3 regions of the Fodinicurvata halophila genome follow, and region 3 is predicted to be linked to each of the others. Evidence: riboswitches for the same ligand, from Rfam matches in the RefSeq annotation. Region 3 holds a riboswitch; each other region holds the start of a gene.
What was found. Region 3 has a riboswitch for thiamine pyrophosphate ahead of thiO (glycine oxidase ThiO). Riboswitches for the same ligand answer to the same signal wherever they lie in the genome.
Positions count from the first base shown of each region.

Region 1: another riboswitch for thiamine pyrophosphate. It lies ahead of ACFOW6_RS03055 (ABC transporter substrate-binding protein); the one in region 3 lies ahead of thiO (glycine oxidase ThiO).
Region 2: another riboswitch for thiamine pyrophosphate. It lies ahead of ACFOW6_RS07985 (ABC transporter ATP-binding protein); the one in region 3 lies ahead of thiO (glycine oxidase ThiO).

Region 1 covers NZ_JBHSCW010000001.1:654,540-660,081, reverse strand. The annotation lists gene ACFOW6_RS03070 (HpcH/HpaI aldolase/citrate lyase family protein) at 1-576, shown strand, start outside; gene ACFOW6_RS03065 (esterase) at 725-1,696, shown strand; gene ACFOW6_RS03060 (TenA family protein) at 1,732-2,439, opposite strand; gene ACFOW6_RS03055 (ABC transporter substrate-binding protein) at 2,436-3,404, opposite strand; TPP riboswitch at 3,490-3,608, opposite strand; gene ACFOW6_RS03050 (F0F1 ATP synthase subunit delta) at 3,873-4,472, shown strand; gene atpA (F0F1 ATP synthase subunit alpha) at 4,472-5,542, shown strand, end outside.
Region 2 covers NZ_JBHSCW010000003.1:669,351-674,892, reverse strand. The annotation lists gene ACFOW6_RS07995 (monovalent cation/H+ antiporter subunit A) at 1-1,571, opposite strand, end outside; gene ACFOW6_RS07990 (ABC transporter permease) at 1,736-2,503, opposite strand; gene ACFOW6_RS07985 (ABC transporter ATP-binding protein) at 2,500-3,267, opposite strand; TPP riboswitch at 3,262-3,365, opposite strand; gene ACFOW6_RS07980 (acetoin utilization protein AcuC) at 3,447-4,586, shown strand; gene ACFOW6_RS07975 (DUF192 domain-containing protein) at 4,597-5,055, shown strand; gene ACFOW6_RS07970 (O-methyltransferase) at 5,085-5,542, opposite strand, start outside.
Region 3 covers NZ_JBHSCW010000011.1:142,650-148,191, reverse strand. The annotation lists gene thiG (thiazole synthase) at 1-558, opposite strand, end outside; gene thiS (sulfur carrier protein ThiS) at 578-787, opposite strand; gene thiO (glycine oxidase ThiO) at 800-1,987, opposite strand; TPP riboswitch at 1,976-2,073, opposite strand; gene cysG (siroheme synthase CysG) at 2,242-3,675, shown strand; gene ACFOW6_RS16840 (DUF2849 domain-containing protein) at 3,695-3,976, shown strand; gene ACFOW6_RS16835 (nitrite/sulfite reductase) at 4,002-5,542, shown strand, end outside.

The sequences.
Region 1 (5,542 bases), on a different contig from region 3:
TTCGAAATGATCATCGAGACCGCCCTGGGCATGGCCAACGTCGACGAGATCGCCGGCGCCAGCACGCGCAACGAATCGCTGCACTTCGGCGTGGCCGACTACGCCGCCTCGACGCGCGCCATGACCACCAACATCGGCGGGCCGAACCCGAACTACGGTGTCCTGACCGATGACGAAGGAAGCGGCAACCGCGAGTTCCACTGGGGCGACATGTGGCACTATGCCATCGCGCGCATGGTCGTGGCCGCCCGCGCCCATGGACTGCGCCCCGTGGACGGGCCCTTCGGCGACATCGAGGACACGGAGGGCTACAAGGCCCAGGCGCTGCGTGCGGCCGTGCTGGGCTGTGAGGGCAAGTGGGCGATCCACCCCTCGCAGCTGAAGTTGGCCAACGAACTCTTTGCACCCAGCGAAAAGGACGTGGAGCGCGCCAACAAGATCCTGGCTGCCATGGAGCAGGCCCAGAAGGAAGGCCGCGGCGCGGTCACCCTCGACGGCCGCCTGATCGACATCGCCTCCATCAAGCAGGCCGAGAACCTGGTCAACAAGGCCAAGCAGATCTCCGACGCCGGCTGACGTCCGGACGTCGAAGCAAGACGGTCATAGACCCCGCGGCAGTTCATCATGCCGCGGGGTCTTTGCTTTCCGGGCCTGCCTTCCACCAGGATCACGGGCATGATCGCGGGGACCTGACAGGCGAGACCCAACAGGCGGGAAGGACGACATGAGTGAGCCACTGAGACTTCGCGATTTCGGCTCGTTCCATGTCGGAGGTCGCAGGCTCGAACTGTCCGGCCAGGATGTCCGCATGGTGGATACCGGCAATCCCGAAGCGCCGATGCCGTGGGATCGCAATGGCCGCTATCTGGCGGATCAGATGTACGTGCAGTATCTGCTGCCGGAAACGCGCCGCTCGGAGGTTCCGGTTGTCTTCCTGCATGGCGGCGGCCTTTCGGGAACCACCTTCGAAACCACTCCTGACGGCCGCCCCGGCTGGGTCAACCTTTTCGCGCATGCAGGCCACGACGTCTACAATACGGATGCTCCCGAACGCGGTCGGGCCGGATTCCTGCCGTATGAGGGGTTTCGCGACGGGGAGCCGGAATGCTTCAGCTTCGACACGCCGCTCGGGACCATGAGGATTGCGGCAGACGCGGAGGCGCGCGCGGACGATCCCGAACTGAGGCTTCTGCCGAACTGCCAGTTTCCCATTGAACAGTGGCCGGCCTTCGCCAGCCGCTTCAGCCCTTTCTGGCTGCCCATGGGGCAAGGGGTGATGGAGGCATTGGAGGCGCTGCAGGCGCGCATCGGCTCATTCGTCCTGCTCGCCCATTCTGCGGGCTGCAAGTACAGCCACGCCTATGCGGAACGCCACCCGCATCATGTGGAGATGCTGATTTCCGTCGAGCCCCTGGCGATGGGGCAGGCGGCGGAGCGGACCCGCCGGATCCCCCAGCTGGTGGTCTGGGGCGACAATATCGCGCTGGACCCGCTTGGCCGCTGGCCGAAGATCCGGGCTGAGGCCGAGCACTACACCGAGGCCGTGAGTGCGAACGGCGGGCAGGTCGAGGTGCTCGACCTGCCCCAGCTCGGCCATACCGGGAACACGCACCTTCCCATGCTGGACAGGAACTCGGGTCAGGTTGCCCGGCTGATCCTGGACTGGATGGAGCGGCAGGAAGGCCGGGCCTCCTGACCGGGTTTGCGGCCAGTGAACGCTGCGGGCGGTCTCTACCGCCTCGCCTCCGGATCATAGGCATGATCGAAGAAGCGTTCCTCCAGCTGCATCATGTGGCGGAAGGTGCGGCACATCTGCTGCTGGACCTCCGGTGTGGCGGCGGCGCCGACGCGCGAAGTCTCGTCGCGCAGCCAGGTGACGAACTCCTCGAACTCCGGTAGGGCGTGCAGGTCGATCCATTCCGCCATCCAGAACGCCTGCGGCCGGCGATCGCCGCAGGCTAGGCCCCAGGTCAGGTAGCTCCATTCCGCCGCCAGCAGGGTCGCCAGGACCTGGGGATAGGAGCCGCTGCGCCCCGAGTCCTGCAGAACCGAGAGCAGTTCCGCCGTCACGGGAGCCAGCTCGGGGTCCCGCCATTGCGTTTCGGGCACGCCAAGAGCCTGGAAGGAACGCAGGAAATAGTCGTTCTCCTCGCTGGTCACGGCGGCCAGGAAACCGGCGAAGGGCCGCTTCTGCGGCATGGCCGGGGCATAGGCCACGGCGTACCCCAGCAGGCTGACGAAGCTGTCGACGAAGGCATAGTCCTGGACCAGGTAGCGGGCGCAGACCTGCGGGTCCAGGGTGCCCTCGGCCAGTTCCTCGGTGAAGCGATGGGCCGTGGCCTTCGTCCAGAAGGGTTCGGCCGACTCGCGCAGCCAGTCGTGGAAGGCTGCATCCGGGTTTTCGTTGAGGAAGGCCTGGAAGCTTTCGGGAACAGTCATGGCCGCTCTCCTTGTTCGCGGGACAGGTCGGTAACGTAGTCGCTCAGCGGCGGGGGATCGGCGATGATGCCGGCCTCTTCCAGGAAGGCGGCGAAGCGGCGGTAGCGATCCCAGTCCACGGCTGCCGGGCGCAGGGCGAAGCGGGGCAGGGTATCGCTCCAGGCGCGTCGGTTCAGTTCGTCGTCCAGGTCGTCCTTGTAATCGGCGAAGAGCTCCCAGCTTTCCTGGGGATGATTGACCAGGTACTGGACGCCGCGCTCAAGGGCCTCGACAAAGGCCGGAAGGCGCGGATCCTCGAGCTTGTCGCTGTTGGCCAGGACGATCAGTTCGTCATAGGCGGGCACGCCTTCCTCCTCGACATAGAAGGCCCGGCCCTCGGCGCCTTCCAGCTGCAACTGGTTCAGCTCGAAGTTCCGGTAGGCGCCGATCACGGCGGCCACCTGGCCGCTCAGCAGCGCCGGGCTGAGGGAGAAGTTCACGTTGACCAGTTCCACATCCTCGAGACCGAGGCCGTGGCGGGCCAGCATGGCGCCGAGTACCGCCTCCTCGACTCCGCCGACCGAGTAACCGACCTTGCGGCCCTTCAGGTCGGCGATCTCCTTCACGGGGCCATCCTCCAGGGCCAGCAGGGTGTTCAGTGGCGTGGCGACCAGGGTGGCGATTCGGGTAAGCGGCAGCCCCGCGGCGGCCTGGATGTGCAGCGTCGGCTGGTACGATACGGCCAGGTCGGCCCGGCCTGCCGCCACCAGCTTGGGGGGATCGTTGGGATCCGCCGGTTCGGTGAAGCGGACCTCGATTCCGGCGTCGTCGAAGAACCCCTTTTCCTGCGCCACGATCAGCGGGGCATGATCGGGATTGATGAACCAGTCGAGCAGGACCTCGAGTGGTTCGTCCTCCTGCGCGTGGGCAAGGGGCGCGTTGAGAAAAAGGAAGAGGCCGGCGAAAAAAGCGAACAGTCGGGACACGTCATCTACTCCCTCAATGGTCCGGCGTCGACGGGTGCGGTCGAGGGAGAGAGGCAGGCCCGGAGCTGCTCTTGCATGGCCTGTGCGGACTGTCCCTTCCGTTCCCTAACGCCGGCATGATCCGGATCAGGTTCTAAGGGTTTCCGCGTCTCTTCGGCGGACTCTCAGCCCTCATGAAACATGAGGACACCCCCAGGAAGTCCGGTCAGTCTGTTCGCGGAGCGCCACGGCGTCAAGCCGCCAGGCCGGCTGCAGGGCCTTCTCCGAGCGATCCCGGACGGGGGAACTGAAAAGCCGCCGTGGCGACTTGCACTGCCCGGGCCCCTGTGATACCAACCGCTCGCACGAACGGGGGCTAGCCCGTTTCAGGCAATTCACTTTTGGTCTCACCGCAGCCGCGCTGTCCGGGTCGGAGAGTGCACTGCGACGGGGTTATTGCGAAAGCAGGCAGAACGGCATGCTCCAGGCATGCCGGCGACTGTTCTCTTTCCGGGGAGCGACTGGGGTTTGGCAGGAAATACGACCTCCAAAGACGGTCTGGCAGAGCGCTACGCTCTGGCTTTGTTCGATCTGGCAGACGAGGCGAAGTCCCTCGACGCCGTGGCCGAGAATCTGCGCGGGCTCAAGCAGTTGATTGAGGAAAGCAGTGACCTGCAGGCCCTCATCCGCAGTCCGCTCTACGGGCGCGACCAGCAGTCGAAGGCAATGCAGGCGGTCCTCGAGAAGGCCGAGGCCGATGACCTGACACGTCGCTTCGTGCTGGTGATCACGCAGAACCGCCGCCTGTTCTCGCTTCCCGATATCATTGATGCCTATCTTGCCGAGCTGGCGCATCGCCGCGGCGAGATCAGTGCAGATGTCACCGCTGCCGTGTCCCTGACGAAAACGCAGGAAAAAGCGTTGCTCGACACCATCGCCAAGTCGGTGGGGGGCAAGGTGCAGCTCAATGTCAAAGTCGATCCGGACCTGCTTGGTGGTCTGATCGTCAAGGTTGGCAGCCGCATGGTCGACACGTCGATCAAGAGCAAGCTGCAGAGACTTCAGTTCGCGATGAAAGGGGTTGGGTGATGGACATCCGCGCCGCGGAAATATCGGCGATCCTCAAGGAGCAGATCGAGAACTTCGGCGCCGACGCCGATGTGGCCGAGGTCGGCCAGGTTCTCTCGGTCGGGGACGGCGTGGCCCGTGTCTACGGGCTGGACAACGTACAGGCCGGTGAAATGGTCGAGTTCCCCAATGGGATCCAGGGCATGGCCCTGAACCTGGAGAACGACAATGTCGGCATCGTGCTGTTCGGCGAGGACCGGAACATCAAGGAAGGCGACACCGTCAAGCGTACGGGCCGCATCGTCGACGTTCCGGTGGGCAAGGAACTGCTGGGCCGCGTGGTCGACGCGCTCGGCAACCCGCTCGACGGTAAGGGGCCGATCAAGACGGAGCAGCGCTCCCAGGCCGAGGTCAAGGCACCGGGCATCATTCCCCGCAAGTCGGTGGAGGAGCCGGTCCAGACCGGTCTCAAGTCCATCGACACCTTGATCCCGATCGGGCGCGGCCAGCGCGAGTTGATCATCGGGGATCGCCAGACCGGCAAGACCGCGATCGTCACCGATACCTTCATCAACCAGAAGCAGGTCAACCAGACCGACGACGAATCGCAGAAGCTCTACTGCATCTACGTGGCGATCGGTCAGAAGCGTTCGACGGTCGCCAAGCTCGTGAAGATTCTCGAGGATCACGGCGCCATGGAGTACTCCATCGTCGTGGCCGCCACAGCCTCGGATCCGGCGCCGCTGCAGTTCCTGGCGCCCTATACCGGCTGTGCCATGGGCGAGTACTTCCGCGACAACGGCATGCATGCCGTCATCAGCTACGACGACCTGTCCAAGCAGGCCGTCGCCTATCGTCAGATGTCGCTGCTGCTGCGCCGCCCGCCGGGCCGCGAGGCCTTCCCGGGTGACGTCTTCTATCTGCACTCCCGCCTGCTGGAACGTGCGGCAAAGATGAACGACGAGCACGGCGCCGGGTCCCTGACCGCGCTGCCGATCATCGAGACCCAGGCCGGCGACGTTGCCGCCTACATTCCGACGAACGTCATCTCCATTACCGACGGTCAGATCTTCCTGGAGACCAGTCTGTTC
Region 2 (5,542 bases), on a different contig from region 3:
GGGTAGTAGAGTGCGAGCAGGATCAGGCCTCCGCCCAGTGCGATCATGCTCATGAAAAGCGCCGGCGTGAAGCCGTGCCAGATCGCGAGATGGTAATCCGGTGTGTTGCCGCCTGTGACCGCATCCGTGGTGACATGTACAAGCGGGCCGGCGATGAGGGCGGGCATCAGCCCGATCAGAACCACCAGGGAAACCAGGACAAAGACTGGAAGCCACATTCCGATAGGGGGGTCGTGGGGCTTGTGCGGATAGTCGTCTCGTACGGGTCCCAGGAAGACATGGAACACGAAACGCGCTGCATAGGCGACAGAGAGAACCGCTCCCAGTGTGGCGAAGACCGGGACGATCCAGCCCTGTCCCAGGTAGCTGGTGTGAACGGCTTCCTCCAGCATCATTTCCTTGGAGATGAAGCCGTTCAACAAGGGGATACCTGCCATGGAGGCGGCAGCCACCATGGCCAGGGTTGCGGTGATCGGCATCAGGGTCAGCAATCCACCGAGACGGCGTATATCCCGGGTGTGTGCTTCATGATCGACGATACCGGCGCTCATGAAGAGAGCCGCCTTGAATGTGGCATGGTTGATGATGTGAAAGACGCCGGCCATGGCCGCCAACGGCGTACCGAAGCCGAACAGCATCGTGATCAGGCCCAGGTGACTGACGGTCGAAAAGGCCAGCAGGGCTTTCAGATCATCCTTGAAGACCGCAATCCAGGCGGCAATGATCATCGTGGCCAGGCCGAAGCTGGCCACGATATAGAACCACTCCGGCGTACCGGAAAGGGCGGGCCACACGCGGGCTAAAAGGAAGACCCCCGCCTTCACCATGGTGGCGGAGTGCAGGTAAGCGCTGACCGGGGTCGGGGCCGACATGGCGTGGGGCAGCCAGAAGTGCAACGGAAACTGCGCAGACTTCGCAAAGGCCCCGGTGAGGATCAGCAGCAGGGCTGGCAGGTAGAGATCCGAGCTGCGGATCTGGTCACCCGCTTGCAGGATGTCCGAAAGGTTGTACGAGCCGGCAATCTGTCCCAGAAGGATCATGCCACCGATCAGGGCCAGGCCGCCGCCGCCCGTAACCGCGAGGGCCATGCGCGCGCCCTGACGGGCTTCCGGCATCTGTCGCCAGTAGCCGATCAGCAGGAACGAACTGAGACTGGTCAATTCCCAGAAAATCAGGAGCAGCAGGATGTTGTCCGACAGGACGATGCCCACCATCGCGCCCTGAAAGAGCATCAGGTAAACGTAGAAGCGCCCCATTGGATCCTGGGGACTGAGATAGAACCGTGCATAGAGGATAATCAGCAGCCCGATTCCGAGAATCAGCAGGGCAAAGAGGAAGCCCAGTCCATCGAGAAAGAAATTGACGTTGAGGCCAAGCTGGGGGAGCCACTCGAATCGTGCCTGCAGGACCTCTCCCCCGAAGACAGCCGGAGCTTGCACCAGCAACAGGATAAGGGCCACAAGCGTAAAGGAGCCCGTTCCGTAGGCACAGGCATTCCGCCCTCCACGAATCAGGAAAGCCGGAAACAAGGCGCCGATGAACGGCAGTAGAACAATTAAGGCGAGACTCATGCTTCCCCTGCAAAGCATCCAGCATCTTGTGGTGACGGCGGAGCCGTCGGCAATTGCCGCGCCAGATTAGTGACACGAACGGCGGAATCAAGAAAACCCGTACAGCAATGCGCGTTTTTCTGCTGAAGCTGTCGGCCAGGAAGCGGTCGCACCACACGTAAAGTTCATGGCTGGATGGCTTCGGCCGACCAGGGCAAGGCCCACCGGCAAACGCGATCGATCAGGAAATAGAGGCCAAGTGCCAGTGCGGCCAGGACCGCCAGTGCCGCGAACATGACATCAACCTGCATGCGGGCATTGGCATTCAGCATCTGGTGTCCCAGGCCGGCACTGGCCCCGACCCATTCGCCGATGATGGCCCCGATCGGGGCCACAGCCGCCGCCACACGAAGTCCCGAGGCGAGGGCGGGGAGCGCCGCAGGAATACGGATGTGTCGAAAGGTTGCCCAGTTGGATGCGCCGCAAGTTCGGGCAAGATCCAGCCATCCCGGTTCGGTGCGGCGCAGACCATCGTAGAAGGCCGTCGTCACGGGAAAGAAGATGATCAGGCTGGCCATCGCAATCTTGCTGGCCATGCCGTAGCCCAGCCAGAGCACGAGAATCGGGGCCAATGCGAATACCGGAATGGCCTGGCTGACCACGAGCAGCGGCAGAAGCCATAGCCGCAGTGGTCTGAATGCCGCAATCAGCAGGGCCGAACAGAGACCGATGATGGTGCCTAGCAGGAAGCCCAGCAGGATTTCGCTGAGCGTTATCCCCGCATTCCAGGCCAGACTCTGCCATCGCTCGACCAGCACCAAGCCAACCTGTTGCGGAGACGGCAGGATATATGCGGGTGCTCCTGTCAGCCAGACAGCAGCCTGCCAGATGACGATCAGTCCCAGCAGTATGACCAGAGGCCTGAGTTTCTGTCTGAGATGAATGGGGATCATTCCACGCTCTGGCCTTCTCGTTGTCTATCCATCGCCTGAGCGTGAGCTCTACGCAGGCTGTCGATCAGCAGCTTGTGCAGTTCCGGCATTTCCTCGGCTCCCGTGTCCCTCGGCGGATTTCCCGTTGGGGCGATGCGCTGAGTGATTTCCACAGGCTGGCCGGCCAGGACCAGAAGCTGATGTCCGAGACGCAAGGCCTCGAGAGGGTCGTGGGTTACCAGCAAGACAGTGCGGTCGTGAAAAACCTCGGCGGCCAAGTCCTGCAATTCCAGTCGGGTAATGGAATCGACGGCGGAGAATGGCTCGTCCATCAGGATTATGTCGCGCTCCTGATAAAGCGTGCGGGCCAGGGCCGCGCGCTGGCGCATTCCACCTGAGAGAGCGGCGGGCCGCTTGTCCTCGTGGCCGGCCAGGCCGACCCGTCGGATGAGCCCTTCGGCTCGTCCCGGATCGGGTGCCCGCCCCTGGAGCCGGTCACTCAGAGAGACATTTTCCCGCAGTCTCAGCCAGGGCAACAGAAGATCCTGCTGGGCCATATAGGAGAAATTGCCCCGCAAGGGCAGTGCGCCTTCACAGGTCACGGTTCCACTGTCCCGAGCCTCGAGTCCAGCGATGAGTCGCAGCAGACTGCTCTTGCCCACCCCGGACGGCCCCAACAGACAGGTTGTCTGGCCGCCGGGGATCTCGAGACTGAACTCATGGAACAGAAAGGCCCTCTTGAACGAAAGGCTGATCCTGTCGAGGGATATGGCGGGTGAAGACATGTGTGGACACACTTCCTACGCCGGCATGAACCGGTTCAGGTTCTGGGGTCGCGCCCGCAGGCGCCTCTCAGCCAGGACTGGCTCCCCCGGTGAATTTCGGTGCAAACTATGCCCGCTTCGGCCCAACTTTGCCAAGCGGTTCGTTTGCTTTGCACGTCAACCGAGTTAAATAGGCGCACATGGAGGGACAACAGGCATCACCACGCTTCATCGGCAGTGAGATCTACCGGCATTCCAGTTACGGGCGCTTGCATCCCCTGGCAATTCCGCGCGTGTCGACCTGCATGGATCTTTGCCGGGCTCTGGGCTGGCTTCCGGAGGAGGTCTACATCGACAGTCCGCGAGCCACTCCGGATCAACTGGCTCGTTTCCACAGCCCCGATTACATTGCCGCTGTTCAACGGGCCGAAGAGACACAGCATTGCAGCGAGGAGGTCAAGAAGCGCTTTGCCCTGGGGGTGAACGGCAATCCTGTCTTCCCAGAAATCTTCAGGCGGCCGGCGACTGCCTGCGGTGCTTCGATCGCGGCGGCCGACTGGCTTCTCGAAGGTATTCCCGTTTACAGCCCGGCGGGTGGAACGCATCATGGACGACCGGCCCGCGCCAGTGGCTTTTGCTATTTCAACGATCCGGTTCTGGCCATCCTCTCTCTGCTGGACAGGGGGATCGGCTCCGTTTTCTACCTGGATATCGATGCGCATCACGGAGATGGTGTCCAGGATGCCTTTCATGCCGATCCGCGTGTCTTTACTCTTTCCATACATGAAGCCAATCGCTGGCCCATGGACAGAAAAGCGGGGACCAGGCCTGGCCCTGGCGGCCTTCAGGACAGGGCGGGCGGCCACGCACGGAACATTCCGGTGCCCGAAGGATTCAATGACAGTGAATTCGCTTTCCTCTTGGAGGCGGCGGTTCTGCCGTTGATCGATCGTGTGGGGCCGGAAGTCATCGTGCTTCAGTGCGGCGCGGATGCCTTGGAAGATGATCCACTGAGCCGTCTTTCTTTGTCCAATCAGTCGCTCTGGAGCACGGTTGCCGCGCTGACTTTCCAGACGCGGCGTCTCCTGGTTCTGGGAGGAGGCGGCTACAATCCCTGGTCCGTAGCTCGTGCCTGGGTCGGGGTCTGGGCGACACTGAACGGTTTGGAAATTCCAGAGAGCCTTCCGTCGGCAGCCCGTGATATCCTGTCAGGCTTGCAGTGGCGACACAGCCGTGGGCGGAATCCACCTGAGGTCTGGTTCACCACACTTGCGGATCGCCCTCGCTATGGTTCGGTTCGCGAGGAAGTCAGAAATGCCGCGCGTCAGGTTCTCTCCTGAGGAAAGATGAATGTTTAAAAAAGCTTGTAAGGTTTTCTTTACACTCTCTGTCATTATCATCCTCGGGCTGCCGGTCGTGGCGCAGGAGGCAGAGCGCTCGCAACTGACCATCGAAACTGCGACCGGTGAGACCCATGAGTTCGAGGTGGAGCTCGCGGACACGAATGCGGAGCGTGCCCAGGGTCTGATGTTCAGACGTTCCCTGGAAGAGGGCACTGGGATGTTTTTCCTTTATCCCAGATCGCAGCGCATCTCCATGTGGATGAAAAACACTCTCATCCCGTTGGATATCATATTCATCGACGAGGGCGGTCAGATCGTTCGAATAGCCCAACGGACTATACCGGAATCGACTACGTCGATTCCCTCAGGAGGGCCGGCAAAGGCCGTTCTGGAGGTCAATGCAGGGGTGACTCAGCGTCTCGGGATTGACGAAGGCGATCAGGTTCACCACCCGGCTCTCCAGTGAAGTGAAATCAGGCTTGAGGTAATCCGAGATTATTTCTTCACCACGAGCGTCAGGCCGTCGGCAAAGGGCAACAGGGAGAGCTCGATTCGCCTATCGCCAGCCAGCTGGTTGTTGAAAAGCTTCAGGGCTTGTGTCGCCTTGCTCTGGTCGCTGCTTTCTGCTGCTACGCGTCCACTCCAGAGGACATTGTCGGCCATCAGCAGGCCACCGGGGCGCAGAAGTTCCAACGCCTTCTCGTAATAGCTCGTGTAGTTTTCCTTGTCGGCGTCCAGGAAGCAGAAGTCGTACGTTTCCTGTTCGCCGTTCGCGATCAGTTGATCGAGGGTCTCCAAGGCAGGTGCCAGCCGCAGGTCCATCTTGTGGCGGAGCCCCGACCTTTCCCAATAGCGTTGCGCAATGCCCGTATATTCCGCGCTGACGTCACAGCAGACGAGATGTCCGTTTTCGGGCAGGACTTCCGCGAAACACAGGGCGCTATAGCCGGTGA
Region 3 (5,542 bases):
TCCGGCATCGATCACCACCGGCACCTCCGCGCGCCGGCAAATCAGCTCGATGTTGGCCGGATTGGCCACGCCCATGCCGGAGCCGATCAGCGAGCCCATGGGCATGACGGCGGCGGCGCCCGCATCCTCCAGCCGCTTGCAGATCACGGGATCGTCATTGCAGTAGGGCAGGACGGTGAAGCCGTCCTTCACGAGCTCCTCCGTGGTCGAGAGCAGCTGTTCCACATCGGGATAGAGGGTTTCTCGGTCGCCGATGATCTCAAGCTTCACCCATTCGGTTTCCAGGGCTTCGCGGGCCAGCTGGGCCGTCAGGATGGCATCGCGCGCCGTTTCGCATCCGGCCGTGTTCGGCAGGAAGTGATAGCCGTCCAGCAGGTCCACCGGACTTTCCGCGTGACCTTCGAGATCCATGCGGCGAATGGAGAAGGTCACCATTTCGGTGCCGCTTTCCTCCACGCAATCCAGCATGATCTGCAGGTTGGGGTAGCTCGAGGTGCCGAGGAAGATGCGATTGCCGAATTCCCGTCCGGCAATCACGAGAGGCGTGTCGTTGGACATGAACTCGAGTCTCCTTCGCTCAACCGCCCGCCAGGGGACGGACGATTTCGATGCGGTCGCCCTCGGCCAGGGCTTCTTCGGACCAGCTGGCGCGTTTGACCAAGGCGCCGTTGCGCGCGATCGCGATTCGGCGGGCCGTCGGGTCGATCCCGCGTTGCTGCAGCAGATCCTGCAGCGTCCCGGGTTCGACGCGGGTCGTTTCGCCGTTGAGATTGATGTTCAGGGACATGGTCGAAGTATCCTATGCACTCTGCAGTAGCGGTTTCTTTCTGTTCGTGGAACGAGGCTTGAAGCGTGCCAGTGAAAACGGCCGGGCTGCCTCGGGCATCTCTCCCGTCAGGATCTGTTCGGCCAGGCAGTGTCCGGTGACCGGGGCCAGCAGGATGCCGTTGCGGTGGTGGCCTGTTGCCAGGTGGAGGCCCGGCACGGGGGTCGAGCCCAGCACGGGCGCGTCGTCGCGGCAGCCGGGACGAAAGCCGCTCCAGCTCTCGAGCAGGGGCAGGTCCTCGATGCCGGGCAGGGCTCTGCGGGCCCCTTCGATCAGGGCATAGAGGCCGCCGGCCGTTACGCTGTCGTCAAAGCCACGTTCCTCCACGGTCGCGCCGATGATCAGGCGTCCGTCACGGCGCGGCACGCAATACACCTGCTCGGTCCAGAGGACATGCTCCAGAAGCGGTGCCGCCGGGTCCATCTGCAAGGCCAGGGATTGTCCTTTCAAGGGCCGCACCGGCGGTTTGGCCGCATCCGGCAGGCCGGGCAGGCCACGGGTCCAGGCGCCGGCCGCCAGCACCAGGTGCTCGGCCTGCAAAACCTCGCCGTTCGCAAGATGGATGCGCTTGGCGGAGTCTTCCGGGCAGTCGAGTGCGGCGACCTCGGTGTGCTCACGCAGCTCTCCGCCGGCGTTCACGAAGGCCCGCTTCAGGCCTTCGGCCAGTTGCCGGTTGTCGACCTGGTGATCCTCCAGACTGTAAATGGCGGCGGCAGCGCTCTGTCGCAGGTGCGGTTCGCGTTCGCGCACCTCGCGTCCCTCCAGCCACTGCAAGGGCAGTCCCAGCGCGCTCTGGAAGTCGTGCCGAAAGCGCAGGCGATCGACTTCGTCGCGGTTGAGCGCCACTACCAGGGTGCCTTCGTCCCGATAATCCGGACGCAGTCCGCTCGCCGCTTCCAGGCGGTCCAGGAAAGTCGGCCAAAGTTCCTGGGCCCAACGGGTCAGCTGCAGCAGCTGTTCCTCGCCGGGCTCGCACTCGGCGGCCGCGGCCAACATGCCGGCAGCGGCATGCGTGGCCGCCTGGCCGCAGCGCTCGCGCTCGAGCAGGGTGACCTGCTGGCCGGCCTCCGCCAGCTGCCAGCCGATCGCCAAGCCGCAGACACCGCCACCGATGATCACGGTCTGCAGGCGTTCGCCGTTTCTGTGTTTCGTATCTGCCACGTTGCTCCCTTCGCTGGCATGATCCAGTGCAGGTTCCATGGGTGTGATCTCAGCCGCCTGTCTTGGCGGCACCCCAGATTTTCAGGCTGACTCTAAGATGAAGGCGAGGCCGTTGCCTTGCAAGGTTTTCGGCGAAATTTATTAACATTTATAAAATGTATAAATATTAATAAATCCACACAAAGTGTGAAATTATTTGACTCCCGAATCATATTGCGCAAATATAAGGGGGATCGAGAGATTTATACACTAACATGCGTGAAAATATCTGGCTCACGATGAAATACTTCCCTCTGTTTCATGATCTGACGGATGCTCCCTGCCTGGTGGTGGGTGGCTCCGAGGCGGCGGCCCGCAAGGTGCGTCTCCTGCAACGCACGGAGGCCGAAATCCACATCGTTGCACCGGAGATAAACGAAGAGCTGGGCGAACTGGTCTCCGCCGGCAGGGCGCATTGGTATCCGCGCCGCTTCCGGGCACGGGACCTGGATGACAAGAGCCTGGTCATCGCCGCCTCCGGTGACGAGCGGATCGATGGTCGGGTCTCCCGCCTGGCGAGGGCGCGCCGGCAGCCCGTCAATCTCGTGGATCGGCCGGCGCAATCCTCCTTCATCGTGCCAGGCATGATCGATCGGGATCCGGTCACGATCGCGATTGCCAGCGGGGGCAGTGCGCCGGTCCTGGTGCGACAGCTGCGCGAGAAGATCGAGGCTCTGCTGCCCGCGCGTCTTGGCGCACTGGCACGCTTCGCCGACCAGTTTCGTCCGGCCGTGAAGGCAGTGATTCCCGGCGAGGAGGGACGCCGCCGATTCTGGTCGCGCTTCTTCCGCAGCGGCGTGGCCGAATCGCTGCTGCAGGGCGATGAGCGCGGCGCGCGTGAACGGATGCTGGGCCTTGTCAATTCCGCGCCGGAAAGCCGCGGCAATCTCACGGGAAGTGTCGCACTGGTCGGCGCCGGTCCGGGCGACCCGGACCTGTTGACCTTCCGTGCCGTCCGCCTGATGCAGGAAGCCGACGTCGTGGTTTACGACCGGCTGATTCCCCAGGGGGTGCTGGATTGCGTGCGCCGGGATGCCGAGCGGATCTTCGTGGGCAAGGCGAAGGGCGCTCACAGCAAGAGCCAGGATGAGATCAACGAGATCCTGCTGCAGCAGGCCCGCGGCGGAAAGCAGGTCGTGCGCCTGAAGGGCGGCGATCCCTTCATTTTCGGCCGCGGAGGGGAGGAACAGGAGTACCTGCTGCGCCACGGTGTCGACGTACAGGTGGTGCCCGGCATCACTGCGGCAACCGGCTGCGCGGCTGCCGCCGGCATTCCCCTGACCCATCGGGAAACGGCGTCTGCCGTCACCTTCGTGGCCGGTTATGCCCGCAACGGCCTGCCGGAGCTCGATTGGCAGGCGCTGGCCGGCGAACGCCAGACACTGGTCGTCTATATGGGGCTGTCCCATGCCGAGGAGATTGCCCGCCGGCTGATGGACAAGGGGCTGCCGGCTGGCACCCCGATGGCCGTGGTGGAACGAGGCACGCTGCCGGATCAACGGGTGCTGGGCGGCCGTCTGGCGGATCTCGGCGACATCCTGCGTCGCGAGGCCGTGCAGGGTCCCGCACTGTTGATCATCGGACAGGTGGCCGCGGCTGCGGCGACAGACGAACCGGCCGTGGAGCCGCTCCTGGCCCAAGCCGTTTGAGAAAGAGGAAACAGGCAGAATGTATCTGAAAGCAGTAACCGCCAACCGGCTGCGCGATGGCCGCGTCGTCTATCTCTCGGAGACGGGGGGCTGGTCGCAGGCGCTCGAGGAAAGCCGGCTGGCACGCGACGAGGACGAGCTCAAGGGCCTGATGGACGAGGCCGAGCTCGGCGTGCTGCGCAATGAAGTGGTGGCTCCGTATGCCATCGACGTCGTGCAGCAGACGGATGGCTATGTGACCACCCGCTGCCGCGAGGAAATTCGCTCGACAGGACCAAGTCGCCGTACGGACGCGGCCTGACCAGGCTGGAGACCGGAGGAAGACCATGTATCGCTATGACGAATTCGATGAAGCGCTGGTGCGCGAACGCGTGGCCCAGTTCAGCGAGCAGGTGCAGCGTCGCCTGAATGGGGAGCTGAGCGAGGACGAGTTCAAGCCGCTCAGGCTGATGAACGGCCTCTACCTGCAGCTTCACGCCTACATGTTCCGAATTGCCATTCCCTACGGAACGCTCTCCTCGAACCAGCTGCGCCAGCTGGCTTATGTGGCGCGTACCTACGACAAGGGATACGGGCACATCACCACGCGCCAGAACATCCAGTTCAACTGGCCGCGGCTGGAGGATGCCCCGGCCATTCTCTCGGACCTGGCGGACGCGCAGCTGCATGCCATCCAGACCAGCGGCAACTGCATCCGCAACACCACGGCCGACCAGTACGCCGGCGTGGCGGCGGACGAGATCGCCGATCCGCGCCACTACTGCGAGATCATCCGTCAGTGGTCCACCCTGCATCCGGAGTTCTCGTTCCTGCCTCGCAAGTTCAAGATCGCGGTCACCGGCGCGGAAGAAGATCGCGCGGCCCTGCGCACGCACGACATCGGCCTGCGCATGCGCCGCGACGCGGACGGCAATCCGGGATTCGAGGTGATGGTCGGCGGCGGCCTCGGCCGCACGCCGGTGGTCGGTGTGACGATCCGCGATTTCCTGCCGGAACAGCACCTTCTGTCCTATCTGGAGGCGATCCTGCGGGTCTATAACCAGCTCGGACGGCGCGACAACATCCACAAGGCGCGTATCAAGATCCTGGTGCAGTCTGTCGGTCGCGACGAATTTGCCCGCATGGTCGAGGAGGAATGGGCTCAGCTGCGCGACGGCTACCTGACCCTGCCGCAGGAAGAGCTGGATGCCATCGCCCACTATTTCACACCACCACCTTATGAGGCGCTGGAAGACACGCCGCCGGAACTGCAGCTCTGGCAGAGCACCAGTCCCGGCTTTGGTGCCTGGATGAACGAGAATGTCGCCGCCCACAAGCAGCCCGGCTATGCCATCGTGAATGTCTCGCTGAAGCCCGAAGGTGGCGTGCCGGGCGATATCACGGCGGAACAGATGGAGGTGGTTGCCGATCTGGCCGAGCGCTATAGCTTCTCGGAGATTCGTGCGACGCACGAGCAGAATCTGGTCCTGCCCTACGTGCGCAAGCTGGACCTGATGGCGGTTTGGCAGGGCTTGCAGGAAGCTGGGCTGGCCACGGCGAACATCGGGTTGATCAGCGACATGATCTGCTGCCCCGGCCTGGATTACTGCAATCTGGCCAATGCCCGCTCGATTCCCGTGGCGCAGGAGATCAGCGAACGCTTCGCCGATCTTTCCCGCCAGCGCGACATCGGGCCGCTGAAGATCAAGATGTCCGGCTGCATCAATGCCTGCGGCCACCACCATGTGGGTCACATCGGGATCCTCGGCGTCGATAAGAAGGGCCAAGAGTACTACCAGATCACCCTGGGCGGAAGCGCCGAGAACGAGACGACACTGGGGAACATCATCGGTCCGGCCTTCAGTGCCGCGGAGGTCGGCGATGCCAT